3 regions of the Streptomyces sp. bgisy130 genome follow, and region 2 is predicted to be linked to each of the others. Evidence: riboswitches for the same ligand, from Rfam matches in the RefSeq annotation. Region 2 holds a riboswitch; each other region holds the start of a gene.
What was found. A riboswitch is a leader RNA that binds a small molecule or an ion and turns the genes downstream of it on or off. The one in region 2 is predicted to bind cobalamin.
Positions count from the first base shown of each region.

Region 1: another riboswitch for cobalamin. It lies ahead of AC3EUV_RS15690 (cobalamin biosynthesis protein); the one in region 2 lies ahead of nicT (Nickel transporter NicT).
Region 3: another riboswitch for cobalamin. It lies ahead of AC3EUV_RS18980 (SCO2321 family membrane protein); the one in region 2 lies ahead of nicT (Nickel transporter NicT).

Region 1 covers NZ_JBYISA010000010.1:3,324-13,528, reverse strand. The annotation lists gene cobC (Rv2231c family histidinol phosphate aminotransferase CobC) at 1-77, opposite strand, end outside; gene AC3EUV_RS15720 (sirohydrochlorin chelatase) at 80-988, opposite strand; gene AC3EUV_RS15715 (cobalamin biosynthesis protein) at 1,089-1,613, opposite strand; gene AC3EUV_RS15710 (cobyrinic acid a,c-diamide synthase CobB) at 1,687-3,084, opposite strand; gene cobO (cob(I)yrinic acid a,c-diamide adenosyltransferase) at 3,101-3,697, opposite strand; gene AC3EUV_RS15700 (putative cobaltochelatase) at 3,697-5,823, opposite strand; gene AC3EUV_RS15695 (cobyric acid synthase) at 5,879-7,474, opposite strand; gene AC3EUV_RS15690 (cobalamin biosynthesis protein) at 7,563-8,597, opposite strand; cobalamin riboswitch at 8,751-8,900, opposite strand; gene AC3EUV_RS15685 (effector-associated constant component EACC1) at 9,104-9,541, shown strand; gene AC3EUV_RS15680 (caspase family protein) at 9,547-10,205, shown strand, end outside.
Region 2 covers NZ_JBYISA010000005.1:20,437-30,641, reverse strand. The annotation lists gene AC3EUV_RS09050 (coiled-coil domain-containing protein) at 1-1,123, opposite strand, end outside; tRNA gene AC3EUV_RS09045 (tRNA-Val) at 1,266-1,337, shown strand; gene AC3EUV_RS09040 (DUF1152 domain-containing protein) at 1,567-2,607, shown strand; gene AC3EUV_RS09035 (DoxX family protein) at 2,794-3,345, shown strand; gene AC3EUV_RS09030 (VOC family protein) at 3,537-4,037, shown strand; partial or broken gene nicT (Nickel transporter NicT) at 4,073-5,231, opposite strand; cobalamin riboswitch at 5,242-5,488, opposite strand; gene AC3EUV_RS09020 (alpha/beta fold hydrolase) at 5,600-6,448, opposite strand; gene AC3EUV_RS09015 (MarR family winged helix-turn-helix transcriptional regulator) at 6,445-7,080, opposite strand; gene AC3EUV_RS09010 (hypothetical protein) at 7,304-7,717, shown strand; gene AC3EUV_RS09005 (nucleoside/nucleotide kinase family protein) at 7,680-8,336, opposite strand; gene AC3EUV_RS09000 (cupin domain-containing protein) at 8,485-8,943, opposite strand; gene AC3EUV_RS08995 (TetR/AcrR family transcriptional regulator) at 9,130-9,705, shown strand; gene AC3EUV_RS08990 (methyltransferase) at 9,721-10,205, opposite strand, start outside.
Region 3 covers NZ_JBYISA010000013.1:7,442-17,646, reverse strand. The annotation lists gene AC3EUV_RS18985 (Strvi_7410 family MBL fold metallo-hydrolase) at 352-1,434, shown strand; cobalamin riboswitch at 1,557-1,678, shown strand; gene AC3EUV_RS18980 (SCO2321 family membrane protein) at 1,902-3,209, shown strand; gene AC3EUV_RS18975 (SCO2322 family protein) at 3,209-3,943, shown strand; gene AC3EUV_RS18970 (CbiQ family ECF transporter T component) at 3,940-5,106, shown strand; gene AC3EUV_RS18965 (ABC transporter ATP-binding protein) at 5,103-6,731, shown strand; gene AC3EUV_RS18960 (ECF transporter S component) at 6,728-7,675, shown strand; gene AC3EUV_RS18955 (alpha/beta hydrolase family protein) at 7,815-9,053, opposite strand; gene AC3EUV_RS18950 (steroid 3-ketoacyl-CoA thiolase) at 9,417-10,205, opposite strand, start outside.

The DNA of each region.
Region 1 (10,205 bases), on a different contig from region 2:
TGATGCCGCAGATCGGGTTCGTGCGGGGCGGCCGGGCCGGGGTCCGGGAGCCGGGCGGCCGCGGTGCGTGGGGGCATGCTCACCGTTCCCCGGCGCCCGCGGTCAGGGAAGCGCCCGGCCAGGCCGCGCCGTGTGCCCGCCGGGCGTCCTCCGCCGCCGCCCGGCAACTGCACGGCGCGGCGCCGAACGGCGGCTCGCCCGCCACCGCCGCGCGGTAGCGCTCCATGATCACGTCGGCCACCTCGGGCTCCGGGCCGATCACCGTCGCGCCGAAGACGTCGGTGCCGGGGTGCGCCGCGGCCCAGCCCTCGGCCTGCATGTGCAGCCGCTCCACCGGGCCGCCGGGCAGCAGGAAGTAGGGCAGCACCACGATCCGGCCCGCCTCGCCGGCGCCCGCCGCGGCCGCCAGCGCCCGGCAGCGGTCCAGGCCCGCCGGGACGTCGGGTGCCGCCTGCGCGACGAACGCGGTCTCCACGCCCGCGAAGCCGCGCCCCTCCCACAGCAGCCGCGCGGCCCGGGCCACCTCGGCGTTGGCGTACGGATCGGTCGCGCCGTGGCCCACCAGCAGCACCGTGGTGCGGGCCCGGTCCGCGGGCTTGCGGGCGCCGCTGCCCAGTGCCTGGTCCAGCCGCCGCTCCAGTACGTCGAGCAGCTTGGGGTGCGGCCCCAGTTCGGCGCCGCAGACATGGGCGAGCCCGGGGTGGCGCTCGCTCGCCTGCGCCAGCACCGTGGGCAGCGCCTCCGGGACCGGGCCGGTCGGGGCCGTCAGCAGGGGTATGACGGCGAGGCGGTTGGCGCCCCGCTCGACGAGACCGTCGACGGCGTCGGACAGCGGCAGCGGCGAGCCGGGGACGCCGAAGAACCCGCCGGCGACGGGCACCTCGGGGTGGCGCTCGGCGAGCAGATGCACCAGGGCGCGCAGGGCGTCGGCCCCGCCTTCGTCGCGGGTGCCGTGACCGGCGATGAGCAGTGCGGGAGAGGTCGTCACTAGGTCTCCTTGGTACCGGTGGGTCCGCTGCCGGGCGCCGGGTCGCCGGCGACCGCCCCCGTCCACCGATCCGGGCCACGGCGGGGCGGGTTGGGGGAGGTCATGACGATATCCGCAGCGGAAGAGCGGTCGGTGGCCGCTCCCTCCTACCAGCGGTAAGGGCACCGCTCTCCGTTACAGCGGGCCCGGCCAGCGCACAGGTTGCCCCGGGCGGCCGGTCCCGCGGCGCCGACTTCCGTTTGCCGGCGAGCAGTTCCGCGCCCGGCCCGGCGGCCAGCAGCGCCGCCGCCTCGGCCACGCTCGGCGTCCCGACGGCGGCCGCCGCGGCGCCGGACGGACCGGGCACCGGCACCGCCGCCAGGGCCGCCGCCGGGAACGACCGCAACGGCACCCCCAGCCGGCGGGCCGCCCCGAGCAGGCCCGGCTCCGCCGCCTTGGCCGCGACCGTCGCCAGCGCGACGACCGGCCGGTCCGTACACCCCGCCGCCGCGCGGGCGGCCGCGATCAGCTCCAGCACCTCGGCCATCGGCACACCACGGCGCGCCCCGACCCCGACGACCAGCGGCGCCGCGGCACCGTCGGTCCCGTCGGTCTGGTCGGTCGCGTCGGGGGCCCGGTGCGTCATAGCGCTACGGCTCCCCGGCCCGGGTGCCGGCCGCTGCCCACCGGCCTTACGCCGGTCACCAGCCGTACGCCGCTCATCGCGCGCCCCCCGATGCCGCCGCGCTCCGTGCCGCGCTCGCCACCAGCCGCCCGGCCAGCGACGGTTCGGCGGCCCAGTGCACATGCAGATATGAGGCATGCACCCCGCCGGAGACAAAGCCCTCCACCCGGCGCTCCGGATGCGTCAGCCCCCACGCCGGATCCGCGCCCGCGCCCGGCTCCAGCGCCGTGCGGTGGAACTCGTGGCCGCGCACCCGGGTGCCGGCCGCGGCCAGCGCGTTGTCCCGCAGCGCCACCGCCTCGCGGTAGCCGAGGGTGAGCCGTTCGGTCATCCGGGCCTCGGCGGGCAGCACTCCGCACATCGGCTTCCCGTCCAGGGACCGGGAGAGGTACAGCAGCCCGGCGCACTCGGCGGACACCGGCGCCCCGGAGGCGGCCAGTCCGGCCACCGCGGCGCGCAGCGGGGCGTTCGCCGACAGGTCCGGCGCGTACATCTCGGGAAAGCCGCCGCCGATCACCAACCCCTGTGTGCCGGGCGGCAGTTGCTCGTCCCGCAGCGGGTCGAACGGGGCCACCTCGGCGCCCGCGGCGGCCAGCAGCTCGGCGTGTTCGGCGTAGGAGAAGGTGAACGCGGCACCGCCCGCGACGGCGATCAGCGGCTTCTGCGGCGTGGGCGCATCGCCGGCCGGTGCGAGCTGCGCCGCCGGGTCCCAGGCCGCGTCCGGCAGCTCCGGCACCGTACGCGCCAGCGCCAGCAGCGCTTCCAGATCACAGCCCTCGCGGACCCGGGCGGCGAGTTCGGCCACCGACTCCACCGCCTCGGTCCGCCGTTCGGCGACCGGCACCAGGCCCAGGTGCCGGGAGGGCGTACCGGCCCGGCCGTCCCGGCGCAGCGCGCCCAGCACCGGCACACCGGAGGAGTCCATCGCCTCCCGCAGCAGCTCCTCGTGACGGTCCGAGCCGACCTTGTTGAGGATCACCCCGGCCAGCCGCACCTCCGGGTCCCAGGACGCGAAGCCGTGTACCAGCGCGGCCACCGACCGGGACTGCGAGGACGCGTCCACCACCAGCACCACCGGCGCCCGCAGCAGCTTCGCCACCTGCGCCGTCGAGGACAGCTCGCCCATTCCGGACGCCCCGTCGAACAGCCCCATCACGCCCTCGACGAGCGCGAGATCGGCGCCCGCCGCGCCGTGCAGGAACAGCGGCGCGATCCGGCCGGGCCCGCACAGGTAGGCGTCCAGATTGCGGCCGGGGCGTCCGGTGGCCAGGGAGTGGTAGCCCGGGTCGATGTAGTCCGGGCCCACCTTGTGCGGCGACACCGTGAGCCCGGCCTCGGCGAACGCCGCCATCAGGCCGGTGGCCACCGTCGTCTTGCCCGCGCCCGACGACGGCGCGGCGATCACCAGCCGGGGAATCGACCCGCCGCTCACGCGCTGTGCTCCCTGTTCACCATTCGATGCCCCGCTGGCCCTTCTGGCCCGTGTCCATCGGGTGCTTGACCTTGGTCATGTCCGTCACCAGATCGGCGAAGTCCAGCAGCGCCTCGGGGGCGCCCCGCCCGGTGATGACGACATGCTGCGTACCGGGACGGTCGCGCAGCGCCGACACCACCTCCTCGGTGTCGATCCAGCCCCACTTCAGCGGATACGCGAACTCGTCCAGCACCAGCAGCTTGTAGGTCTCCGCGGCCAGATCCCGCTTGACCTGCTCCCAGCCCTCGCGCGCCGCGTCCTCGCTGGAGGCGATGTCGCGCTGCACCCAGGACCAGCCCTCGCCCATCTTGTGCCAGGCGACGGTGCCGCCCTCACCGGACTCCCCGAGCACCTTCAGCGCCCGCTCCTCGCCGACCTTCCACTTCGCCGACTTCACGAACTGGAACACCCCGACCGGCCAGCCCTGGTTCCAGGCGCGCAGCGCCAGCCCGAAGGCGGCGGTGGACTTGCCCTTGCCCTGCCCGGTGTGGACGAACACCAGCGGACGGTTGCGGCGCTGGCGGGTGGTGAGCCCGTCGTTCGGTACGACGGACGGCTGTCCCTGCGGCATTACGCGGCCTTCCTGTTGCCCTGCACGGTCCGTACGAGCGCGGAGACACTGTCCGCGCGCAGTTCGTCGAGGGTGATCGCGGTGCCCTGGAGCTCACGGGCCAGCTCGCCCGCGAGACCCAGCCGCACCGGGCCCGCCTCACAGTCCACGACCACCGACGCGGTGCCCTCAGCGGCCAGCAGCCGGGCGGCGCGGGCGGACCGGACGACGGGCTCCGGGCCGCCGGTCGCGCGGCCGTCGGTGACGACCACCAGCAGCGGGCGCCGCGAGGCATCCCGCATCCGCTCCACCCGCAGCACCTCATGGGCCTTCAGCAGGCCCTCGGACAGCGGCGTACGGCCCCCCGTCGGCAGCTGCTCCAGCCGCGCGGCACCCGCCTCGACCGAGGACGTCGGGGGCAGCGCCAGCTCGGCGCCGGTGCCGCGGAAGGTGATCAGGCCGATCTTGTCGCGCCGCTGGTAGGCATCCAGCAGCAGCGAGAGCACCGCGCCCTTGACCGCGCTCATCCGCTTGCGGGCCGCCATCGAACCGGAGGCGTCCACGACGAACAGGACCAGATTGCCCTCCCGCCCCTCGCGGACCGCCTCGCGCAGATCGTCCCGGCGCACCACCAGCCCCCGCCCGCTGCGGCCACGGGCCCGCTGGTGCGGCGCCGCGGCCTGCACGGTCGCCGACAGATGCAGCTTGCCCAGGGCACCGTGCGGGCGGCGGGCGCCGGTCGTCCGGCCGTGGGCGGTACGGGCCCGGGAGCGGCGGCCGTCCGCGCCCTCGCCCAGGCCCGGCACATCCAGGCGCCGGGTGCGGAACGGTTCGGTGGCCCCGACCGCCGCCTTCTCCCCGGCCGCGCCCCCCTGAGGCGCGCTCTCGGGCTCGGCCTTCTCCGGGGTCTGCGGGGCCTCCCGCTCCTGCTGGTGGGGGAGTTCGGCCTCCGGGGGAAGCGGCGCCTCCTCCGGGCCGCCGTCCTGCGGCGGATGCCCGCCGCCCTCCGGACCGCCTCCGTCCGGACCGCCCCCGTCGGGGCCGCCGTCCGGACCGTCCGGCTCCGGGTCGTCGTCGCCGTCCGTGTCCTTGTCCGCGTTCTCGTCGGCGTTCTCGTCCGCGCCGAACTCCTCCAGCGTCCGGTCGAGTTTGTCCTCGTCCAGGCCGGGGGCGTCGAAGGGGTTGCGGCGCCGGCGGTGCGGCAGCGCCAGCAGCGCCGCCTGTCGCACGTCCTCCTCCAGGACGTCCGTCCGCCCCGCCCAGGCGGCCAGCGCGGTGGCGGTACGCGCCATCACGATGTCCGCGCGCATCCCGTCCACCTCGAACGCGGCACAGGTCGCGGCGATCTGCCGGAGCGCCGCATCGCCCAGCGTCACCCGCGGCAGCAGCTCCCGGGCCGCGGCGATCCGCCCGCGCAGCGCGTCCTCCTCGGCCGCCCACTCCGCCGCGAAACCGGCCGGATCGGCGTCGTAGGCCAGCCGCCGCCGGACGACCGTCACCCGCTCGTCGGGCTCGCGCGAGGCGGCGACCTCGACCGTGAGCCCGAAGCGGTCCAGCAACTGCGGCCGCAGCTCGCCCTCTTCGGGGTTCATCGTCCCGACGAGCAGGAAACGGGCCGCGTGGCGCACGGAGACACCCTCGCGCTCCACGTACGAGGCGCCCATGGCGGCCGCGTCCAGCAGCAGGTCCACGAGGTGGTCATGGAGCAGATTGACCTCGTCGACGTACAGGATGCCGCGGTGCGCGTCCGCCAGCAGGCCCGGCTCGAAGGCCTTCACGCCCTCCGACAGCGCGCGCTCGATGTCCAGCGCGCCGACCAGCCGGTCCTCGGAGGCGCCGACGGGGAGTTCGACCATCCGCGTCGGGCGCTCCTCGACGCCGCCCGTCCCGTGCGGCCCGTCGGGACAGCCGGGGTCCGGGGCGGCCGGGGCGCAGGCGAAGCGGCAGCCGCTGACCACGTCCACGGCCGGCATCAGCGCCGACAGCGCCCGGACGGCGGTGCTCTTGGCGGTGCCCTTCTCCCCGCGGACCAGTACGCCGCCCACCGCGGGGCTCACCGCGTTCAGCAGCAGCGCGAGCCGCAGATCGGCCATCCCGACCACCGCGGTGAAGGGGTACTGCGGGGTCGTGTTGTGCGCGGTCGTCATGCTGTGTCGTCCTCCACGTCGCCGTCGAGCTCCGTATTCGTCCTGTGCGTACCCCTCATGGCGCCCCCGGAGGCACGAACGGCAGTCCCTCCGGCACCCCTTCCTCGATCAGCCGCAGCAGCGCGCCGGTGTCCGCGTGCTCCTCGATCAGATCGCCCAGCCGGTCCAGCTGTTCCTCGCGCAGCACGCCGAACCGGGTGTCGGGGGCCGGGACGAACGCCCGGCCCGCGTCCGCCGCGACCCGCCGCAGGAAGGCCCGGCGGAAGCCGTCGCTCTCCAGCGACCCGTGCCAGTGCGTGCCCCATACGGAGCCGGCCCGGCAGCCGTCCAGGCTGCGCCCTTGGTCATCAGAGATGAACGCCTCCTCCCCGCCGGTCACTTCGGCGACACCGTGGTGGATCTCGTAGCCCTCCACCGGCTCGCCCAGCGCCTCGCCGGCCGGCCGCGCGAGCGTCTTCTCCGCCGCGAACCGCACCCGTACGGGCAGCAGCCCCAGCCCGTCGACCACGCCCGCCCTCGACTCGACCTCGTCCTCGATGCGCTCGCCCAGCATCTGGAAGCCGCCGCAGATGCCCAGCACCGGGCGCCCCTCGGCGGCCCGCCGGGTGATCGCGTCCGCCAGCCCGCGCTCCCGCAGCCATGCCAGCGCCCGGACCGTGCCCCGGGTCCCCGGCAGCACCACCAGGTCGGCGTCGGCCAGTTCCTCGGGCCGGTCCACGAACCGCACCACCACGCCCGGTTCGGCGGCCAGCGCGTCCACGTCCGTGAAGTTCGACATCAGCGGTGCGGCACAGACCGCCACCCGCAGCACATCCGCGCCGTGCGGCGGAGCCACCACGCTCTCGCGCACCGCGCCGCGCAGCGACACCCTCAGGCCGTCCTCCTCGTCGATGCCGAGCCCGTGCGCGAAGGGCAGCACGCCCAGCGTCTGCCGCCCCGTGAGGCCGCGCAGCATCGCAAGGCCCGGCTCCAGCAGCGTCACATCGCCCCGGAACTTGTTGACCAGATAGCCCGCGACCAGCGCCTGGTCCTCCTTGGACAGCAGCGCGGTGGTGCCGAAGAACGAGGCGAACACCCCGCCGCGGTCGATGTCACCGACCACGACCGCCGGGATACGGGCGGCCCGTGCGAGGCCCATGTTCACGATGTCGGTGCGCCGCAGATTGATCTCGGCGGGACTGCCGGCGCCCTCGCAGATCACCGCGTCATGGGTACGCCGCAGCTCCTGGAGGCAGTCGGTCACCGTCCCGAGCAACTGCTCCCGGCGGCCCGCGTACTGCGTCTTCCCCTGGGACGTCCCCCCGAAGTACCCCCGGGCACTGAGCTCTCCCACCGGCTTCCCCAGCAGCACCACCTGGCTGCTGCGGTCACTGCCCGGCTTGAGCAGGACGGGGTTCATCAGCGCGGTCGGCTCCACCCGCGCCGCGGCGGCCTGCATCGCCTGGGCCCGTCCGATCTCCGCGCCCTCGCGCGTGACGAACGAATTCAGCGACATGTTCTGTGCCTTGAAGGGCGCCACCCGGACGCCCTGCCGGACCAGCCAGCGGCAGATCCCGGCCGTCACCACGCTCTTACCGGCGTCGGACGTCGTCCCGGCCACCAACAGGCCACCGCCGACCGCCCCGCCGGCTGCCTTCAACCGCCCGTTCACCGGCTCCTCCTCCTCCTCCTGCGCTTCGGGTCACTACACCCGCCCACCCCCCGAAGGGGGGTGGGCGGCGGGGAAAAAACGGACGGCCTCATACCGCGCCCGCCTCACGCCCGAGCCCCTTGGCCCCCCGAGCCAACGCCCCCCGGGCCACCACAGCCCGCGCGGCGCCGCCCGCCGCCCGCGCCGCCACCGTCGTCGCCAGTGCCAGCACACTTACCCGCCGGGAGAGCCGCACCGCGCGCTCGATGTCGTCCACCGCCACCGGCGGCGCCGGGCCGTTGAGCACCGGACGGTGTTCCACCCGCCCGCCGTACGCCAGCGTGCCGCCCAGCCGTACGCCCAGCGCACCCGCGAACGACGCCTCCACCGGGCCCGCGTTGGGGCTCGGATGCGCACCGCCGTCCGCCCGCCAGGCCCGCAGCGCACCGCGCCGGTCGGGGCCGGCGAGCACGGTCAGCGCGGCGGTCAGCCGGGAGCCGGGCCAGCCGGCGAGATCGTCGAGCCGGGCCGCGGCCCAGCCGAAGCGGCGGTAGCGCGGCGACTTGTGCCCCACCATCGCGTCCAGGGTGTTCACCGCACGGAACGCCACCAGACCGGGCACTCCGCCCAACGCGCCCCATACCAGGGCGCCGACCACCGCGTCGGAGGTGTTCTCGGCGACCGACTCCACCACCGCACGGGCCATCTGCGGCCCGTCCAGCGCCTGCGGATCGCGCCCGCACAGATGCGGCAGCCGCTCCCGTGCCACGTCCAGATCACCCGCCGTCAGCGCCCCGCCGACGGCCCGTGCCTCCCGGCCCAGCGAGGTGCCGCCCAGCACGGCCCAGGCCGTCGCCGCAGTCAGCGCGACCCGGGCGCCACCACGGAGCGACAGCAGAGAAGCGGAAGCCGAGCCCCGCACCGCGCGCTCCAGCAGCGCCGCACCGGCCGCGGCCCCGCCCGCACACAGCACGGCATGAGCCGCCCCGTAACCACGGTGGTCGCGCCACAGCCGGCGCTCGACGGCGCCCGCGGCCCGGCCGAACGCGGCCACCGGATGGCCGCGCCGCGGATCCGCCGCGATCAGGTCGCCGAGAAAGCCGAGGGCCGCGCCGCACGCATATCCCGCGTGTTCGCCGCGCATCGGGTCAGACCGCCGTCAGGGCGCGTCCGTGACGTCCCGCCCGGCCCCGAAGGAGCCCTGCGGCAGCGGGCAGTGGCGATCTCAAGGGGCGGCCGGGCATGGCGGTATGTCCTCACTCAGGGTCCGCGCCCTGGCTCGACGTGACGGCGACCAGAGTCTCCTGGCTCCCGGATCGGCGTGTCCTCCGGCCTTCCAGTCCCGCGTACGTCATCCGACGTATGCGAGGCGGACCGTGGCCTTCGCTGGAGGAACGCTCCCCGGTGACAGTGGCGGGACCGCGCCGGATTCGCACCGGACTTCCTCTGCTGTCGCCGATTGGCTCCGGCAGTCCACCACGCCCCGCGAACGCCGTCAACTCACCCTTGACCTGCGACGCTGCCCCGTGGCAGGCGCTGTGGCGCACGCCACAGCGTGGCTGGGGGGTCACGGACGGTTGCCCGCGCACCTGATCCCGCGTCACTATCTGGTGCACGGCGGCGAAGGGGCCGCCGGAAGGGGGCCGGGGGATGCCGCAGCGCGCTGACCGTCACGAGATCCGTATCAGGATCACGGGCACGAACAATCCTGACCAGGACGCCGAGGACCTCAAGGCGTGGCTGGAGCGCGAGCCCTGGCTGAACGGGCGGCCGCACGACTGGGAGCTGCGGCCGGCGGGGGAGCGCGACGACGGCCCCGGCGACATGGCCATCGGCGTCGACGACCTGATCCTGGTCGTGGTCGGCGCGGTCGCCGCCGAGATCACCAAGAGCCTGAGCATCGCCCTGCGCGAGTGGCTGCGCCGCCGCAGGGAGGAACGCGACACCGGCGAACGGCCCGCCGTGGCGGTCGGCGGCGGGGACGGCGAACTGCGCGCACTGGGCGACCCGGGACCGGGCGCCCCGGCCCCCGAACGCCCCGATCCCGGCAGCCCGGCGAACGGGGGCGGCAGCACCGCCGGGGACTGAGCCGGATGTCCGAATACGACGCACGCGGCAAGGTCAACCGGGCGCTGCTGATCTGCGTCGACGACTACCGCCACCTGCGGCCGCTGCCCGCCGTACGGGACAACCCCCAGGAACTCGAACGCGTCCTGCTCGCCCCCGGCACCGACCTCTTCACCAAGGGCGAGGTCGTCATCTGCCGGCCCCAGGAGCCCTGGGAGGTCGAACAGGCCCTGGACGCCGTCACCCAGGAGGCCCGCGGACTGCTGCTGGTGTACTTCTCCGGCCACGGCCGGGTCGGCCGGGACGGCGGCAATCTCCAGCTCATGGTCGGTGCGTCGGAACGGCGGCACAAAACCGTCTCCTGGCAGGACACCGTGCTGTCCTACCTGGACAACGCGCGGGCCGACCGGATCGTGATCGTCCTGGAGTGCTGTTACGCCGGCAACGCCGGGGAGGCCTTCCACGCCTGCCGCACCCCCACGTCGCTGCTGATGGCCGCACAGCCCAACCGCCGGATCTTCAGCGGCGAGGAGCCCACCGGCGGCAGTGTCTTCACCCGCGCCCTGCGGCAGATCCTGGAAGAGGGCATCCCCGGCAAGCGGTTCGTCACCTTCGAGGACCTCGTCCGGGAGCTGCGGGACCAACTGGCCGGCGAGCAGACCCCGATGGGCGACGTCTGGGAGCC
Region 2 (10,205 bases):
GGTCGAACGAGACCGCATCGAGTCGCTGTAGCCGGTCACCGGCCGCCGACACCGCCTCATCGGTGGTGTCCAGCAGCGCCCGTACGGTCGCCAGCCGGCTCGTGGCATCCGCCCAGCGCTGCTCGTCCCGCGCCTGCTGCGCCTCCCGCAGCTTGACCTCGGCCTGCTGGACGGACTGCGCGGCCTGCTCCGGCACCTGCTGGAGGTCCTGCCAGCACGCCGCGCTGTACCGCCGCCGCAGCTCGCTGAGGACCGGGTCGACCTTCCCGGCACGCGTCGTGATCGCCTGCGCCCGGGTCCGCAGCGACACCAGCCGCTTGTCGATCTCCGCGGCCTTCCCCGGCAGCCGCTCGGCCTCGGCCCGTACGCCCTCGGCCTGGCGCAGCACATCGTCGGCGCGCCGGATCGTCTCCTGGACGCCATGCTGCCCGGCGCCCTGATTGAGCTTGGTCAGCTCCGGCCCGAGCGCCGCCAGCCGGGCCGCGAGATCATCGGCCTGTAGACCCTGCGCACGGACCGCGTCCAGCGCATTGCTCGCCGCCAGCAGCGCCTGCCGCGCCCGCTCCACGGCCGGTGCCAGCCGCGCCAGCTGCGTCTCGGCGGACTGAAGCAGCGGCCCCAGCCCCTGCGCGAACCGGTCCAGCTCGCCCTTGACCCGGTCCAGCTCCTGCTTGGCACGGGTCAGATCGGCCCGCGCCCGCGACATCGCGGCTCCGTCGAGGTCGTCCCGGTCCAGATCGTGGGAGTCGACCGCGGTGATGTACCCCTGACTGACCTCGTCGATCCGCCGGCCGAAGCCCTCGTACTCCTGTGCCGCCTTCCGCGCGGGCGGCGAGGTGTCGACGGCGGTGATCGTCTCTATGGAGATCCGCAGATCCCGGTGCGCGGTGTCCAGCTCGTAGAACGACGCCGCCGCGGCATCCTTGGCGGCCTGCGCATCGGCCCGCTGGCCTTCCCCCCGCCCGAACCAGCGACGGGTCCCGCCACCCGCGAACGACCACGGCGCCATCGCCACCACCAGCGGCAACGGCAGCAACATGAGCGCCACCACATCCCGGACCGGGCCCCCACGGCTGCGACGGCGTGCTCGCTGCTCATGCGGCTGAGTGTCTGTCGCCGTCACTTCCCTCTCCCGATCGGATCGCCCCAGGACCGAATGTCATTCTCCCACTCACCGGAAACGAACACACCGGCCGGTAAGTTCGCCCTTCGCGCATTGGTTTGCAGTTCAGCCCGGAAGGCAAGGTAGTCTGTCGGCTCGGCCAGGGCGCATAGCTCAGCGGTAGAGCGCTGCTCTTACAAAGCAGATGTCACAGGTTCAAATCCTGTTGTGCCCACAGAGAAATAGCAGGTCAGAGGGCCCTTCGTGCGGATGCGCGGAGGGCCCTCGGCTGTTGGTGCACATGCAGTGCAGCGCGCATGGCAGCCGGGCGTCCCGGCCGACACGCCGGCTCGCGGGCCGCCGCCCCGCCGTCCCCGCTCGCCGGCGTCGAAGCCCGTACGCTGGCGAATGTGACGCGTGTGATCGTGGCGGCAGGCGGTGGCGGCGATGCGGTCGCCGCTGTGATGCTGGATGCGGCTCTCTACGGGGGCGAGACGCCGGCGGTGGTGTTCTCCTACGCGTGGGACCGGCTCCTGGTCGACCCGGTGCCGGGGCCGAGAGGGCCGGCCAACTTCAGGGGGCTGCGTCCTCTCACCCGCAGCGTGCCGATCGTTCCTGCCGATGCCACGGCGATCGCTCCTGCGGGGTCGACGCTTCCCCGGCTGGCCGCTGAGCTCCGGCAGACCTTCGCGCTCATTGATCCGCACCACGGCACCGAGGGAATCGTTCGCCAACTCGAAGAGCTGGTGCAGTACTTGGAGCCGGAATCCGTTGACCTCCTGGATGTCGGCGGTGACATCCTCGCCCGGGGGGACGAGCCCACGCTCCGCAGTCCGCTGGCCGATGCCCTCACCCTCGCGGCGTGCTGTGAACTCAACTTCCCGGTGCGGCTTCTGGTCGCCGGACCCGGCCTCGATGGCGAGCTTGCCGCCGAGGTGCTGCGCGACCGTCTGGGGCCGGTTGCTGTGACTCTCGGCGCGGAGCACGTTGCGCCCGTCAGCCCGGTCCTGGAGTGGCACCCCTCTGAGGCCACGGCCATGCTGGCCGCCGCCGCGCGGGGTGCGCGCGGCCGGTGCGAGGTCAGCGGCGCCGGTGCGCCGGTGCCGCTGACCGATGAGGGGCCCGTTGTGTACGAGGCCGATCTTGAGGAAGCGCTCCACCGGAATCAGCTCGCCGGGGCCATCCTCGCCACGGAGAATCTGCACCAGGTCGAGCAGTACAGCCGGGAGATCTGCGGCTTCTCCGAAATCGATGACGAACGGCACCAGGCCGGGCGGCTCGGCGGGCAGGCGCCGCCGGCGATCGATCCGGAAGCGGTACTTCGGCAGCTCGACGATTTCGAGGCCGATGCGCGAGGGCGCGGCATCACGCACACGACATTTCGCCGGCTCACCGAAGCCTTGGGGCTCAGTGGTACGCAACGCCTGGAGCTGAGAGCTCTTCTGCTCGGCAGCCGCCCGGAGCGATATCAGGCTCCGCTCTGGCGCATTCCGTCCGGAGCTTGAGCGATCACGAGCCAGAGCTTGGTAGGCAGGACGTGCGACGGGCGGTGATGAGGGGTGGGGGCCCGCCGCAGGCGTTGTTGTTCGCCGTGCGGGTGCTGTGTATCGTCGCAAGTAGTGGCTTGAAGTTTCAAGTACTTGTTCGCGGCCTCGCGGGGCCGGACCCGACCTGCGAAAGAGCGGCTTCTGATGACGTCCCCCCTCGGCACTCTCGCGTCCTCGCGCCTCGACATCTCCACCCGCCGTGCCCCCTCTCCGACTGGTTACGACGCCGGACTTCTTCTGCTGCGCCTCGCGCTCGGACTGACCATGGCGACCCACGGCGCCCAGAAGCTGTTCGGCTGGTTCGGCGGGCCGGGGCTGGACGCGACCGGGCAGTTCTTCACGATGAGCGGCTATCCGGCGGGCCGGACGATGGCCGTCGTCGCCGGGCTGAGCGAGGCGCTCGGCGGGCTCGGGCTGGCGGCCGGGCTGCTCACGCCGCTGGCCGCGGCCGCGGTCGTCGGCACGATGATCAATGCCCTTGCCGTCAAGTGGGGCGGCGGCTTCTTCGCGCCCAAGGGTGTGGAGTACGAGCTGCTGCTGACCGCCGGTGCGGCGGCCCTGGCGCTGACCGGGCCCGGTCGCTACGCCGTCGACCGTCTGCTGCCGGGGCTGCGCTCCCATCGGACGGTCCACGGCGTGATCGCGCTGGTGCTGGGTGTGGTCCTGGCAGGCGGGGTGCTGCTGGTACGGAAGTGACGCCGGGACGAGTCCCCGGAGAGGCTGCCTTGCCCCGTGCGCACCCGGAGTGCGCCGCGGACGGGACGTCTGCCGGCCGGCTACCGGCCGGCAGGCCCTGGGCAGGGGCGGGGTGTGCGAGGTAGGCAGAAGTAGGGGTGAGCGGCGGCGCCACGGCGGTGTCGCGGCCGGGAGAAACGGAGAACAGCTCCATGTCCGTACGACGTCTGAACCACGCGGTGCTCAACGTCCGCGATGTGAAACGGTCGGTGGCGTTCTACACCGAGGCCCTCGGGCTGACGGTGGATGTCGAGATACCGGGGCGGGCCGCGTTTCTCAGCGCGCCCGGCTCACTCAACGATCACGATCTGGGGCTGTTCGCGGTGGCGCCGGACGCGCCGGGCCCCGGGACCGGGCGGGTCGGGCTGTACCACCTGGCCTGGGAGGTCGGCACGCTCCGCGAACTCGTCGCGGCCCACACCCGGCTCACCGAGCGCGACGCCCTGGTGGGGTCGACCGACCACCTCGTCGCCAAGTCGCTGTACGCCAAGGACCCGGACGGCAACGAGTTCGAGGTGATGTGGCGGGTCCCGCGGGAGGACTGGCCGGGCCCGGACCAGCCGGACCGGCTGCTGCCCCTCGATCTGGCAGCGGCGCTGGAGCAGTGGGGGCCGGACCGGGAGACGGGCGCCGCGGCGGGCTCGGCGACCTGAGGGCGCGGGGTCAGGTCGGGCGGGCCCGCGGTTCCTCAGCTTTCTGGCGCGGTCCGCCCCGGCGACTCGGCTCGCCCGGCCCGCTCCGCCCAGCGCTTTTCGACGCCGGACAGGCGCCAGTACGCCAGCGCCGCGGCCCACACCACCACGAACAGGCCGACGATGATGAAGCCGACGTTGTCGAGGTCGAGGCCGGAAATCCAGCCGGTCAGCGCGTCGTTGAGGCCGAGCTTGTCGTGCAGCACCGTCACCAGCTCGATGGTGCCGATGAAGAAGGCGACGGCGATCGACAGGCCGGTGATGGTGAGGTTGTAGTAGACCTTGCGCACCGGGTTGGCGAACGCCCACTGGTAGGCGAAGTTCATGAAGGTGCCGTCCAGGGTGTCGAACAGGCTCATCCCGGCGGCGAACAGCAGCGGCAGACACAGGATCGCGTACCAGGGCAGGCCCGCCGCCGCGCCGCTGCCCGCCATCACCATCAGGGTCACCTCGGTCGCGGTGTCGAAGCCGAGCCCGAAGAGGAAACCGAGCGGGAACATCTGGCCGGGGCGGGAGATGGAGCGGGTGAACCGTCCCAGGAAGCGGTTCATGAAGCCGCGTGCGTCGAGGCGCTGCTCCAGCTCGGCCTCGTCGTAGTGGCCGTCCCGCATCCCTCGGAAGACCCGCCAGATCCCGGCCAGCGCGATGAGGTTGAGGGCGGCGATGAGGTAGAGGAAGGTGCCCGAGACGGTGGTGCCGACGGTGCCCAGGATCTGGTGCGTACGGGACTCGTTGTTGAGCAGCGTGCCGGCGAGCTGGGCGCCGCCGGCCACGAGGGCCGCCATCATCACGACCACGCTGGAGTGGCCGAGGGCGAACCAGAAGCCGACCGAGATGGGCCGCTTGCCGTCGGCCATCAGCTTGCGGGTGGTGTTGTCGATCGCGGCGATGTGGTCGGCGTCGAAGGCATGCCGCATACCGAGGGTGTACGCGGTGATGCCGAGCCCGACGCCGAAGACCTGGCTGCCGACGGAGTAGTGGTTCGGGACCACGAGCAGGAAGAGCACGCCGAAGGCCACGACATGCAGCCCGGCTATGACGGCCATCAGGCCCGCGGTACGGACGGTGTCCTGCCGGCGCCAGCGGAATGCGGCGGGGGCAGGGGAGTTCGGGGTATCGGTGGACAGGGCCATCCGGACGGTCACGCTCCAGCACCTCGTGGATCAGTTCGTGAGATGCCGTGGCCGGTCTCCTGGCTTAGGGGTATCACCCTGCTCCTTTAGAGCTTGGGGAAGGGTGCCCGCGTCCGCCCCCGCCTTCCCGGCCGCGGGCTGCGGTCAGTGGCGCCGCGGGCGCGCCAGGCGCCCGCGGAAGGGGTGGAAACTCCCCGATCACAGTGGCGAGGGCCGCTCCGGGCTGGGACCACAAGGTCCGTCACCGGCTTCCCGAACACCACGGCCCGGCCACTCTAGCCGCCGCCCCCGTGGCACGAGGTGTGTGGGGGTTTTCCGCCGTTCGCGGGGGCGCCCCTCAACGGGCCGTTCACAGAGGGCCGGTTGCGGTGGGCTGACGGTCCCGGTGGGTCAGTAGTCCAGGGACGAGAGGAAGGTGTGCAGTTCGTGGTCGAAGAGCGGGGTGTTCTCCAGGTTGACCATATGGGCCGCACCCGGTATTCGGACCCTTCGGGCGCCGGGGACGGTCAGGGCTATCGCATGGGCGTTGGCGGAGATGTCCCGGCTGTCGAGGTCGCCGTCGAACACGACCGTCGGCACCCGGACCTCCCCGAGGCGGTCGGCGGCACCGACTTCGAGGGGCATTCCGGCGCCCATTCCGTCGGCATGGACCTCCACATTGGCCGCGGCCGAGGCGCGCATCCGTTCGCGGAATCCCGGGTGCACCGCGGACGGCTCACGATGCGGCCCGTCCACCCATATCCGCAGGAAGTGCTCGACATACCGCTCCGCGCCGTCCGGTTCGCCGATCGCCGCCACCTGCTCCTTGATGTGCGCGAGGACGAAGGGGTCGGTGAAGGCCCGGCCGCTGATTCCCGGGGAGGCGAGCGCGAGGGCCGTCACCCGGCCGGGGTGGGCGAGGGCGGTGTCCAGGGCGACCCGCGCGCCGTGGGAAAGGCCGACGAGGACGGCGCTGGGGACATCGAGGGCGTCCAGCAGGGCACACAGGTCGTCGTGATGGGAGAAGTCGCCGGTCACGGTGGACGACAGCCCGTGGCCACGGGCGTCGTAACGGATCGCGCGCAGGCCGGAGTTGACCAGCCAGGTGAACTGCTCGTCCCACATGTGCTGGTCGAGCATGCCGCCGTGCAGCAGCACCACCGCGGGGCCCGAGCCGGCCGTCTCGTAGAACAGCTCGCCCTCGTCGATCGGCACGATGCCGTTGTCGATCTCGGACCAGGCGGTGATTCTCTGCGTCATTCTCCTGACCGTCCTTTGTGCATGAGAGGGGGCGGGGCGGGTCTGTCGTCGTGGCCTTCGGGGTTGCCGTTACTACGGTTACTGCCGTTACTGGCTTTACTGCGACGACTGTCCCGACTGCCCTGACTGTCGGTTTCCTCCGGTGGAACGCGCGGGCCGTTCGCCAGGTGCCGGAATTCCGCACCGAGTCGGTCGAGTACGTGCAGCGTGGTGCGGACGTCTTCGGCGGGCAGGTCGGCCAGCCGCTGCCGCAGCTCCGTCGCCTCGAACTGCTGGACCCCGCGTATCGCCGCCGTGCCTTCGGTCGTCAGCCGGATCAGGGGTGAGCGCCGGTGGGCGGGATTCGGGGCCGTGACGACCAGGCCCAGCTCCGCGGCGTGGTTCACCCAGCGCTGCACCGGCTGGCGGTCGAGCCCCATCGCACGCGCCAACTGCGGGACCGTACGAGGACCTTCGGTGCGCAAGGCGTCCAGGAGTGCGTGTTCGCCGGCGGTCATGCCGGTGTCCGCCAGCTCGCGCTCCACCGCGCGCACGACCGTGCGGTGCAGGGGCCACAGGCGTCGGATGACGTCGTACAGCAGATCTTCGGTGGCCGCCGACCTCCCGGCGCGCTCAGCCTCGGTACCCCTCACCGCAGCCCCCTCAGGTCCCTCGGCATCCCCATCGGTGTCCGCATCGACGTCCGCATCGACCTCTTCAACGACCTCTTCATTGACATCCCCCTCAATGACACTCGTGATGTCATGATGACACTGCTGATGTCGTTTGGGAAGGGGCCCGCCGCGGAATGGAGTTGAGGGGGTGGATGGGTGTGATGAGGCTCGTGTGGTCGGGGCGAGGAGAGGTGGACGGCGGATGAAGGTCGGTCTGTTGCGTGCGGTCGGGGTCGCCACGGCGGTCTACGGGGTGGCGGTGACCGCCGTGCCCGCTCTGCTGGCACGGCCCTCGGGGCTGGTCGGCGAGGAGGGGCGGACCGAGCGGGCGACGCGCACCTCGCTGCGCCCGCTGGCCTGGCGGGATGCGGTGAGCGGGCTGGCGCTGGCGGTGGCCCCGGAGGGCCCGGCGCTGCGCACCGCCGCGTATGTGCGGATCGCGGCCGACTTCGGGGACGCCGTGCTGCTCGGCGCGACGCTGCCCGGCCGGGACCGGAAGCTGGCGGCGGTGGCGGTGTCCGTGGGGTGGGGTGCGCTGTCGGTGGCCGGGCTGCTCGCCGGCGGGCGGCGGCGGGAGGTTATGAGCCCGCCGGCGGCAGGGCCTCTTCAGGTGTGAAGGTGATGACGAGGTCGGCGCGGTCGCGAGTGGCCGCCACCACCCGGGCGTTGGCCTCGTCCGAGGCGTGGACGAAGCGCTCGGCGTCGGCGCGCGGGCGCCCGAAGCGCTCATGCCGGTCGACCAGCCGCCGGATCCGCTCCGGGGTGTCCAGGTCCACGTACCAGACCTCGTCGAGCAGTGCGCGGACCCGCGACCAGGGGGCGGAGTCGAGCAGCAGGTAATTGCCCTCGGTCACGATGAGCGGGATATGGGGTGCCACGGGGATGCTGCCGGCGACCGGCTCCTCGATCCGGCGGTCGAACGCCGGGGCATAGACCGCGCTGTCCGGCTCCGGTGCGCGCAGCCGCGCCAGCAGCGCCGCATATCCGGCCGGATCGAAGGTGTCCGGCGCGCCCTTGCGGTCCGTACGGCCCAGGCGGCGCAACTCCGCCTCGGCGAGATGGAAGCCGTCCATGGGGACGAGTGCCGCCTGCCCGGCCAGCTCCGCCACGACATGGGCGGCGAGGGTGGACTTGCCGGCGCCGGGCGGCCCGGTGATGCCGAGCAGCCGTCGCCGGGCGGGCGTCGCGGGCTCGGCGAGCCGGCGGGCGCGGGAGAAGAGTTGCCGGGGATCCATGGTGCGTCCATCGTGCCCGATCGGCGGCGCAGCGGCCGGAGGCGCCCCGACCGGCGGCCCGGCGCCGGCCGGCCGCGTCGGCAACTCGACGCAATCCTTCGCTCGCCGCCACGCTCCGCTCTTCCGGCTCGCGCCCGGCCTCCGTTTCTCAGCCGAGGTACTCCATCCCGTACTTGGCGCCGATTTCGTTGAGGCGGTCGAGGTCGGGGTGGCCGCCCTTCCGCATGACCGGGCCGGCTTCGCAGATGTCCTCCACGAACTCCTCCCAGCCGCCCGGCGCCGAGATCTGGAGGCACCGGGCGGGCGGCTGGGAGGCGTTGCGCAGGGCATGCGGTACGCCGTGCGGCAGCAGAGCGCACATGCCGGGGGTGAGGCGATGGGTGGTGCCGTCGAGGTCGACCTCCATCACGCCGTCGAGGACGTAGAGGAACTCATCGGCGTGGTGGTGGATGTGCGGGGGGATGTCGACGTCGAGCTGGTTCTCCAGGATGGCGAGCCGGCCCTCCGTGTCGGCGGTGCGGGCCTTGACGTCGCATCCGGGCGGCAGGGGGACGCGCCCCGGTCGCCGTTCGCCGGGCTGAAGTACGAGAAAGCGTTCCTTGGACATGGTGATCGCGGGTCCTCTCCGGGTCTGTCGGCCGTCGGCCGTCGGCCGTCCACCGGGCCGTCCGGGCCGTCCGGACACCTGGGCGGCGATGCGGCCGGTGCGGCCGGTGCGGCGCCGGTGCGGCGAGCGACGATATGGAATCGGAATCCGATTCCGTTTCACGAGCCTAGCAGTAGCATCGGCCGTGTGGCACCCACTTCGACCTCCTCCACGCCCCCGCGCAGACCGCGCGCCGACGCCGAGCGCAACCGCACCCGTGTGCTGGACGCCGCGCGGGAGGTGTTCCGCGCGCGTGGCGACGAGGCGCAGATGCCCGAGGTCGCCCGGGCCGCGGGGGTGGGGATCGGGACCGTCTACCGGCACTTCCCCAGCCGGGCGGCGCTGATCGCCGCCGTGGGGGAGCAACGCCAGGCGGAGATTGTGGAGTTCGGGCGCAGCCGCTGTCTGCCCAGCGCGGCCGCCGCCGACGGGCTGGCCGCCTATCTCGCGCACATCGGAGAGGTGCTCAGCGCCGAACGCGGGCTGTCCGCCTCGATCGAGGCAGCCTTCGGATCCACCGAACCGACCGGCGAGGGACGGGACCGGGCCGAGACGGTCGCGGCCCAGCTGCTCGCCCGTGCCAAGGAGGAGAGCACGGTGCGCGCGGATGCCGAGGTCGGTGATGTGGTGATGATCGTGTGCGGGCTGGCGGCGGTGATCCGGCACGACGCGGGGGACTGGCGCCGTTACCTGCGCAACGCCTGTGCGGGACTGCGGGCCTGACCGTACGGCCGCGGGTCAGGAGGCGGAGTCGGTCCGGTCCGCGAGGCCCAGGCGCCACAGGGACGTGACCTCGGCGGCGCGGGCCACATGGAGCGGGTCGGAGGTGTCCCGGGCGCGCGGATGGCGCGGGGTGACACCGAGCCGACCCAGGACCGTGAGGCCGGCCTTGGCGAAGGCGTCGAGGAGTTCGGCGTGCGGACGCAGCCCGAGGTGCTCCGCCAGGTCGGAGAGGATCAGCCAGCCCTCGCCGTCCGGTGTCAGATGGTCCGCGAGGCCGTTCAGGAAGCCGTGCAGCATGCGATTGCCCGGGTCGTACACCGCGTACTCCACGGGGGAGGTCGGTTTCGCGGGCACCCATGGGGGGTTGCAGACGACCAGGGGGGCGCGGCCGGCCGGGAACAGATCGGCCTCGATGACCTCCACCTGCCCGGCGACACCCAGGCGTTCGGTGTTCTCGCGGGCGCAGGCCAGCGCCCGCGGATCCTGGTCGGTGGCCACGA
Region 3 (10,205 bases), on a different contig from region 2:
TCCTGCGGGTCGGCCGCCTGTTCCGGCGGTCCCTGCCGGTTCGATGTCGTTGCCGGTTCGATGTCGTTGCCGGTTCGCGCTTGTTGCCGGTTCGCTGTTGTTGCCGGTTCGCTGTTGTTGCCGAGGCCCCTAGGACGCGCCTCGGAGGTGCCTCGGCGTGATGGGTTTGCTGACGAGGCATCAGGCCACGTACACCCCAGGAACTGATACCAGTTCTAGTTGGAGGAGTCCACGGCGCCGACCGAATCCCAACTCACCCCACCCGAGGGGGCACTTCAAGCCGCTTTGAAACCAGTTCTAGTTATAGTGAGGCCGGGTACCGGGTGTATGCCGCACCGAGAGGGGACCGGGATGACCGCGCAGGTGACCGACCACAAGGGCGGGGTGTGGAGCATCCCCGTCCCCATCCCGGACAACCCGCTCGGCCACACTCTCGTCCACCTCCTGGAGACCGACCGCGGGCCGGTGCTGATCGACACCGGCTGGGACGACCCGGACTCCTGGGACACCCTCGTCGCCGGCGTCACCGCCTGCGGGTTCGCCCTCACCGACCTCCACGGCGTCCTGATCACCCACCACCACCCCGACCACCACGGTCTGTCCGCCAAGGTCCGGGAGGTCTCCGGCGCCTGGATCGCGATGCACGCCGCCGACACCGCGGTGGTCCGCCGCACCCGCGCGGCCGAACCGGGCCAGTGGCTCGACTACCTGCTCGCCAAACTCACGGCGGCGGGCGCACCGGACGACCATCTGGCGCCCCTGCGGAAGGCCCGCGCCACAGGGAACGGCCGGAAGCTGCCCGGCCGGCGGGCCGCGCTGCCGGACCGCGGCATCGACCCCGGCGAACTGCTCGACCTGCCGGGGCGCCGGGTACGCGCCATCTGGACGCCCGGCCACACCCCCGGCCATGTGTGCCTCCACCTGGAGGAGGAGCACCCCTCGGCGCGGACGCCCGGCTTCGGCCGGCTGTTCTCCGGCGACCACCTCCTGCCCGGCATCACCCCGCACATCGGCCTGTACGAGGCCCCGGACGAGGAGGGGAGCCCGCCCGGCCCGCACGGCATGGCGGGCTCCGGGGAGGACGCCGACCCCTTGGGCGACTACCTCGACTCCCTCGAGCGCGTCGGCCGGCTCGACCCCGCCGAGGTGCTGCCCGCCCATCAGCACGCGTTCACCGACGCCGGCGGCCGGGTGCGCACCCTCATCGCCCACCACGAAGAGCGGCTGGCCCAGCTCGGATCCCTGCTCCAGGAACCGCGCACCGTCTGGCAGCTCGCCGTGGCCATGGAGTGGAACCGCCCGTGGGAGCAGATCCCTTACGGATCCCGCAATATCGCCGTCTCGGAGGCCGAGGCCCATCTGCGCCGGCTGGTGAAGCAGGGGCGGGCGGAGTGGGTGCCGGGGTCGGATCCGGTGCGGTATCGGGCGGTGTGAGGGGGCGGGCCTTTCGTACCCGGCGCCGGTGCGCCCGGCCCGTGCCGCGCCCGTGCCCGGCGCGCGCGCCGCTCCCTCCGGCTCGTGCCGGATTTCGTCGGCTCGTACGGGCGAGCGAGCGCCCGCCCGGTGCCGGTTAAGGTGTGCGGGACAAATTCATCCGTACCCGATCGGGGGAAGCCGGTGGAAATCCGGCGCTGACCCGCAACCGTGAGGACGGCCCGTCCGTACCGCGCCGGCTGGCCCGGCAGGACGGCCGTACGAGCCGGAGCACCCGAGGGGGCACGACCAAGGCTCCCGCCACCGGAACCGTCCGCCACAGGGACGGCCGGTGCGCGGCACCGTCGAGGTATACGGAGCTGAGCCCGGTGCCACCGCGTCCGCGATCCAGGGGGATGGCCGCGCGGGCGGTCGGCCGAGCGCGGCTGCGTACATCTCCGCGACCCGACCCGAGAGGCACCGACCCGATGGCCCCCATGGCTTCCATGGCTCACCAGGCCCCCCTGACGCACCCCGTCGCCTTCCTGGCGCGCCGCGCCGCCACGGCGCTGGCGGCCGCGGCGGTGCTGGGCGCGGCCGCTGCCCCCGCCGCGTACGCCGACGACGCCGCCCCGTCCGCGTCCCCCAAGAAGCTGCCGGACGGCCTGTACGGCACCAAGGACCCGCAGTACGACGGGGTGTGGCGGCAGTCGCTCGCGCTGCTCGCGCAGGACACGGTGGGGGTGCGGCCGGCGGCGTCCGGCGTGCGCTGGCTGGTCGGGCAGCAGTGCGCCGACGGCGCGTTCACCGCTTTCCGTGCCGAGCCCGGCAAGCCCTGTGACGCCAAGACCATGCGGGACACCAACCAGACTGCGGCCGCGGTGCAGGCGCTGGCCGCGCTCGGCGGGCACGGTGACACCGTGCAAAAGGCCGTGGGCTGGCTGAAATCGGTGCAGAACGATGACGGCGGCTGGAGCTCGATGCCCGGTTCGGCCAGCGACGCCAACTCCACGTCCGTGGTCATCGGCGCGCTCGCGGCGGCGGGCGAGAAGCCGCGGTCCGTGACCTCCAAGAAGGGCGGCAAGACCCCGTACGACGGGCTGCTCACCTTCCAGCTGGGCTGCGACGCGAAGGAGGGCGAGCGCGGCGCGTTCACCTTCCAGCTCAAGGGCGCCGCCCCGAACGCCGACGCCACCGCGGCCGCCGCGACCGGAGCGCTCGGCAAGGGCTTCGTCGTGGCGCCCGCTGACCAGCGGGCAGACGCTCCGGTCAAGCCGCTGAACTGCAAGGACGGCGGGGACGCGAAGAAGAACGAGTCGGCGCGGGCCGCGGCGGGTGGCGATGCCTACCTCGTCGCGCAGCTCGACAAGAACGGGCAGCATCTGCTCTCCGCGATGCCGGGCGCCGAGAAGCAGCCCGATGTCGGCAACACCGCCGACGCGGTGGTGGCGCTGGCGGCGGGCGGGCACGGTGCCGCTGCCGCGAAGCCGCTGAAGTGGCTGGAGAAGAACGCCACGGACTGGGCCAAGCAGAACGGACCCGCCGCGTACGCCCAGCTGGTGCTGGCCGCGCACGCCACCGGTACCGACCCGCGTTCCTTCGGCGGCACCGACCTGGTGGCCGCGCTCAACGCCACCGGTCCCAAGCCGGCCGCCGCGGCGCAGAAGGACACCGGGGACGCCGACGGCGCCACGGACGGCGGCGGCATCAGCGTGTGGTGGGTCATCGGCGTCGGCCTCGCCTTCGGCGCCGGCATCGGGTTCCTGCTGAGCAGCCGTAAGAAGAACCAGCTCTGATGCGGCGGACCAGGATCGCCGGCGCCGTACTGCTGGCCGGTACGGTCACCGGCCTGGCCGCCGGGCCCGCGCAGGCGCAGGAGTACCGCTACTGGTCGTTCTGGGACGGCAAGGGCGGCTCCTGGGCGTACGCCACCGAGGGGCCGGCCACTCAGCGTCCGGCCGACGGCGCGGTCGCGGGCTTCCGCTTCACCCTCGGCGCCGACTCCGCCGGGGCCGGTAAGCCGCGCCCGGCCGCCGACTTCGATGCGATCTGCCGCGACACCCCCGCCAAGGACGGCCGCAAGCGGATCGGCATCGTGCTGGACTTCGGCACCGCGGCGGACGCGCCCGGCGGCGAGCGGCCGCCGGCGGCCAGGACGGAGTGTGCGCAGGTGGCCGAGGACGCCTCGGCGGGCGAGGCGCTGGCGGCGGTCGCCCGGCCGCTGCGTTACGACGCCAATGCCTTGCTCTGTGCGATCGCCGGGTATCCGAAGGCGGGATGCGCGGAGGCGGTGAACGGATCGAAGGACGGCCCGAAGGACGGCGCGACGGACGGGGCGAAGGACGGGGCGAAGGGGTCCGCGTCCTCCGCTGCTTCGTCCGCGGGAGCGGCGGAGGGCCGTGCCGACGGGAAGGACGGGGGCGGTGGGAGTGTCGACGGGGGGCCGTCCGCCGGACTGCTCGGCGGGGCCGCGGTCGTCGTCGCCCTGGGTGCGGCAGCGGTGTGGCAGGCACGCCGCCGACGCGGATGAGCGCCCCGCAGGCGACCCGTACCACCGCGCTGCACGCCGGCGCCTGGTGGCTGTGGGCGCTGGGCCTGGCCACCGCGGCCTCCCGCACCACCGATCCTCTGCTGCTGGGGCTGCTGGTGGGGGTGGCCGGATATGTCGTCGCGGCGCGTCGTACGGATGCGCCGTGGGCCCGCTCGTACGGCGCGTTCGTCAAGCTCGGGCTGGTCGTGATCGTCATCCGGCTGGTCTTCGCCTTCTTTCTCGGCTCGCCGATCCCCGGTACGCACACCCTCGTCACGCTGCCCGAAGTGCCGCTGCCGGACTGGGCGAAGGGCGTCCGGATCGGCGGCCGGGTCACCGCGGAGGGCATGGTCTTCGCCCTGTACGACGGACTGAAACTGGCCACTCTCCTCATCTGTGTGGGCGCCGCCAATGCGCTCGCCAACCCGGCCCGGCTCCTGAAGTCCCTGCCCGGTGCGCTCTATGAAGCGGGCGTCGCGGTCGTCGTGGCGATGACCTTCGCCCCGAACCTGGTCGCCGACGTCCAGCGGCTGCGCGCCGCCCGCCGGCTACGCGGGCGCCCCGACCGCGGGGTCAAGGCACTCCTCCAGGTCGGACTGCCGGTGCTGGAGGGCGCGCTGGAGCGCTCGGTGGCGCTGGCCGCGGCCATGGACGCACGCGGCTACGGCCGCAGCGCCCAAGTACCGCCCGCCGTACGCCACCTCACCTCCGTGCTCACCCTCGGCGGGCTGCTCGGGGTCTGCGCCGGAACCTATGGGCTGTTGGGGGACACCGGGAGCGGCTACGGGCTGCCGCTGCTGCTCGCCGGGCTGGCGGCGGCGCTCGCCGGGCTGTGGCTCGGGGGCCGCCGCTCGGTGCGCAGCCGCTACCGGCCCGAGCGGTGGGGCGCCCGCGCCTGGCTGGTCGCGGGCTCCGGCATGGCCGTCGCCGCCCTGATGATCTGGGCGAACGACTATGCACCGGCCGCGCTGCATCCGCCCGCCGTCCCGCTCACCACCCCCGTTCTCCCCCTCTGGCCGGCCGTTTCCGTTCTCGTGGGGCTGCTTCCCGCGTTCGTCGCCCCGCTCCCGTCGAGCGCGGACCGGGCCGGGTCCCGTGCTGCGTCCCGTGGGCGTCGCCGTGCCTCTGATGTCGATCCGTGTACGAAGGAGCCCACCCCGTGATCCGGTTCGAGCAGGTCTCGGTCACCTACGGCGATGCCGCGGCGCCCGCCGTCCAGGGCGTCGACCTGACCGTCCCCGAGGGCGAACTGTGTCTCCTGGTCGGCCCCTCCGGCGTCGGCAAGTCCACCGTCCTGAACGCCGTCTGCGGTCTCGTCCCGCACTTCACCGGCGGCACCCTGCACGGCCGGGTCACCGTCGACGGCCGGGACACCCGCACCCACAAACCGCGCGAACTGGCCGATGTCGTCGGCACCGTGGGCCAGGACCCACTGGCGCACTTCGTCACGGACACCGTCGAGGACGAACTCGCCTACGGCATGGAATCGCTCGGCCTCCCCCCTGAGGTGATGCGCCGCCGGGTCGAGGAGACCCTCGACCTGCTGGGCCTGGCCGAGCTGCGCGACCGCGCGATCACCACGCTCTCGGGCGGACAGCGGCAACGGGTGGCGATCGGTTCGGTCCTCACCACCCACCCCAAGGTCCTGGTCCTGGACGAGCCGACCTCCGCACTCGACCCCGCCGCCGCGGAAGAGGTGCTCTCCGTCCTCCAGCGGCTGGTCCATGACCTCGGCACCACGGTCCTGCTGGCCGAACACCGGCTGGAGCGCGTGGTCCAGTACGCCGACCAGGTCATCCTCCTTCCTTCCCCGGGCGCGCCCCCAGTCATGGGCACCCCCGCCGACATCATGGCCGTCTCCCCCGTCCACCCCCCGGTCGTGGCCCTCGGCCGCCTCGCCCACTGGTCCCCGCTCCCCCTCTCCGTACGCGACGCCCGCCGCAAGGCCGCCCCCCTGCGCGAGCAGCTGGCGGAGGTCCCGCCGCAGGCGCCCGCGAGGAACGCGGGGCCCGAGCCGGGAGCACCGGATGCTGCCGCGGAGGTCTCGGGGCTCGGTGTGCGCCGGGGTCGGACCGAGGCGCTGCACGGGGTGGATCTGACCGTGCGGGGTGGCGAGACGGTCGCCCTGATGGGACGTAACGGTGCGGGGAAGTCCACCCTGCTCACCACCCTCGTCGGGATGCATCAGCCGTCGTCCGGCACGGTGCGGGTCGGTGGCGCCGTCCCGCACCGCACCAGCCCCCGGGACCTCCTGCGACATGTCGGTCTGGTCCCGCAGGAACCTCGTGACCTCCTCTACGCCGATACCGTCGCCGCCGAGTGCACCGCGGCCGACCAGGACGCGGACGCCCCCGCCGGCAGCTGCCGGGCTCTGGTCGCCCGGCTGCTGCCGGATGTCCCGGACTCCGTTCACCCCCGTGATCTGTCCGAGGGCCAACGGCTCGCGCTGGCCCTCGCGGTCGTGCTGACCGCCCGTCCACCACTGCTCCTTCTCGACGAGCCCACCCGCGGCCTGGACTACGCCGCCAAGGCCCGGCTGATCGAGGTGCTGCGCACCCTGGCCGCCGAGGGCCACGCCATCGTCCTGGCCACCCATGACGTGGAACTCGCCGCCGAACTGGCGCACCGCGTGGTCATCCTCGCCGACGGCGAGATCGTCGCCGACGGTCCCACCGACGAGGTCGTGGTCTCCTCTCCTTCCTTCGCGCCGCAGGTCGCCAAGGTCCTCGCCCCGCTGCCCTGGCTGACGGTTCCCCAGGTGGCCCGCGCCCTGGAGGCCCTCGCATGACCGTGCCTGCACCCCGCCGGGAGGGCGCCGGGCCCGGCTCCGGTCCCAGCCTCGGCTCCGATTCTGCTTCCGGCCCCGGCCGCCCCGGGCCCGGCTCCGGCCGCCCCAACCCCGGCCGCCAGGCCCGTGCCGTGCGGCTAGGTCCCCGCTCCATCGCCGCGCTGGCCCTGATCTCGGCCATCGGCGTGATGGCCTTCGGCTGGCCGCTGCTCGCCGACTCCGCCTCCGGGCTCGCCCATTCCAAGGACGCGCCCTGGCTGTTCGCCGCGCTGCTGCCGATGCTGCTTGCCGTTGTCGTGGCAACCATCGCCGACACCGGCCTGGACGCCAAGGCCATCGCCATGCTCGGCGTCCTGGCCGCGGCCGGGGCCGCCATGCGCCCGCTGGGCGCGGGGACCGCCGGCATCGAGCCGATGTTCTTCCTGATGGTGCTGTCGGGTCGGGTGCTCGGGCCCGGGTTCGGGTTCGTACTGGGTTCGGTGGCGATGTTCGCGTCCGCGCTGCTGACCGGCGGTGTCGGGCCCTGGATGCCGTTCCAGATGCTGACGATGGGGTGGGTGTCGATGGGCGCCGGCCTGCTGCCGGGGCCCGACCGGCTGCGCGGCCGCGGTGAACTCGCCCTGCTCGCCACCTACGGAGCCGTCTCCGCCGTCCTCTACGGCCTGATCATGAACCTCCAGGGCTGGCCCTATATCGCCGGCCTGACCTCAGGGGTCTCCTTCGTCCCCGGCGACCCGCTCGATCAGAATCTGGCCCGCTATCTCGCCTACTGCCTTGCCACCTCCCTCGGTTGGGACCTCCCCCGGGCCCTGGTCACCGTGATCCTCACCTGCACGCTCGGGGGCACCGTCCTCCGGGCGCTGCGCCGCGCCACCCGCCGCGCGGCCTTCGACGTCCCTTCCTCCTTCACTCCCGATCTGCCCCGAGAGGCCACGTCCCGGTGAGGTGACCCCGGGTGCCGTCGCCCCGCGTGCGGTGACCCCGGCTTCTGCCTCCCTTCTGCTCCTGGGTGTGCCCCTCCCTGCCTGGGGCGGTGATCGTCAGTCGTCTCGCTGCACGCCCCCGGCATCCTCCGGAGCCGTATCAGCGGGCGACCGGCAGTGTGCGGGCGATGGACGGTTGCGAGCGCAGGAATGACCTGTAGTGGTCGGCGTCGGCGCCCTGGTCCACGACCGTGGCCCTGGCGCCCTGACCGGCCAACTGCCGGGCACAGCTGCGGGTGTTGGCTATGGGGACGTCCCGGTCGCCGGTGGCGGAGTAGAGGGTTATCCGCACGTCCCGGCCCGGCTTCCAGTCGCAGGTGCGGTCGTTGGCGCGGAGCACGTCCAGCAGAGCGCCGGAGGGGTGCCGGAGCTTTTGGTACCAGGTGTCCGTCAGCAGATCTTCGAGGCGTTCGGGCAGCTTGCCCGCGATCTCTTCCGCCGGATGCTCGCTGTCGAAGAGCTCCTCGACCCGGTCGGCGTAGGGGGCGCGGAACACTTCGGCGGGGTCGTCGTAGAGCGGGTGCAGACGGTTCTGGGCGGTGAGGAAGAAGGAGAGGTAGAAGACGGCGGACCGGGGGTCGATGCGGCCGTCGAACATGCCGGGGAGTTCCTCGCCGACGAGGTCGAACGGCCCGCCGACCGGAGCGAGCATGCCGAGGCGGAAGCGGCGATCGGCGCCGCGGTTCAGCTCACGGCCCAGTGCCATGGCCACCTGTCCGCCCTGGGAGAAGCCGGTGAGGGACACCTTGCGGTCGAGGGTGACCCAATGTTCCCGTGCGGCCGTGTGGGCTGCCCGGAGCATGTCGAGGGAGGCCGCGGCGGAGGACCGGGCGTCCATGTACGGATGGCTTCCGGGACCGGTGCCGAGGCCGAGGTAGTCGGGGGCGATGGCGGCGCGGCCGGCCGAGGCGTACAGCACCGAGACCGCCCGGTCCGGGCCGTCCGTCATCGAGGGGGCGTAGCCGCGGTAGGCGAGGGTGCCGTGGGTGTGGATGACGGGCGGGAGCGGCCGCGAGCCGCCACCCGTGGGGAGGGCGAGCAGGCCGGAGGCGGCGGTGGGGCGGCCGTCGGGGGTGATCGTGCGGTAGGTCAGACGGTAGGCGGCGACGCCATGCCGGGCGGAGCCGGTCTCCAGGCCCTGTTTCTGTGCCTGGGAGATGACCTCGGCCCGTGTCTGCCGGCCGAGGGGCTTGAGCGAGAGGAGCGTCCCGCGTGCCTGGCCGGTGTGCGCGGCGGTGACTGCGTGGACTGTCTGTCCGGGCTGTCCGGGCTCCGCCGACTGCGTCATGAATGCCGACGGCGCCGCGAGGGCCGGGGCCGTGGTGAGCGCCACCAGCACGAGGGCGGCGACGGCGGCCAGGCCACGTGAGACGCGTCGTGGCCCCCGCGAGGCCCCCGGCCCGGCCGGCCCACCGGATGCGGCCGACTCACCGGAGGCACCCCCTGCACCGGCCGCTGCCGGAGGTAATGGCGAGGAGGTGAGAGAGGAAGAGGAGCGCTGCCGCGGTGATCTGTTCGTCATGTCGTCGACGCTACGGAGATCGCGCGCCTCGCAGAATGCGGCTTTCCGCACAACTCAGCTGCGGTTTTCCTCAGGTTGGGGAGAGGGCGCCGGAACACCCCCGTCCCCTTCGCGTAACCGCCGTCGATGGCCGCCGGCTCGCCGCCACAACCGCCACAACCGCCACAACCGCCACAACCGCTACAACCGCTGAATGATCGTCCCCGTCGCCAGTGCCCCGCCCGCGCACATGGTGATCAGGGCGAATTCCTTGTCCCTGCGTTCGAGTTCGTGGAGTGCGGTGGTCAGGAGCCGGGCGCCGGTGGCTCCGACCGGGTGGCCGAGGGCGATGGCGCCGCCGTTCACATTCACCTTCTCCAGGTCCTGCTCGAAGACCTGCGCCCAGGAGAGCACGACAGAGGCGAAGGCCTCATTGATCTCGACCAGGTCGATGTCCTTGAGGGACATACCGGCCTTGCCGAGCACCGCGCGGGTGGCGTCGATGGGACCGTCCAGATGGAAGTGCGGATCGGCGCCGACCAGTGCCTGAGCCACGATGCGGGCCCGTGGTTTGAGTTTGAGGGCGCGCGCCATGCGCTTGGAGGCCCACATCAGTGCGGCGGCGCCGTCGGAGATCTGTGAGGAGTTGCCCGCCGTGTGGACGGCGGTCGGCATCACGGGCTTGAGGCCGCCGAGCGCCTCCATGCTGGTGTCGCGCAGTCCCTCGTCGTGGTCGACCAGCCGCCACATGCCCTGCCCCGTGGCCTGTTCGTCCTCCGTGGTGGGCACCTGGACGGCGAAGGTCTCCCGTTTGAAGCGCTCCTCGGCCCAGGCTGCGGCCGCCCGCTCCTGCGAGATGAGGCCGAGCGAGTCGACGTTCTCGCGGGTCAGCCCCCGGTTGCGGGCGATGCGTTCGGCCGCTTCGAACTGGTTGGGCAGGTCGACGTTCCACTCGTCGGGCCAGGGCTTGCCGGGGCCGTGCTTGGAGCC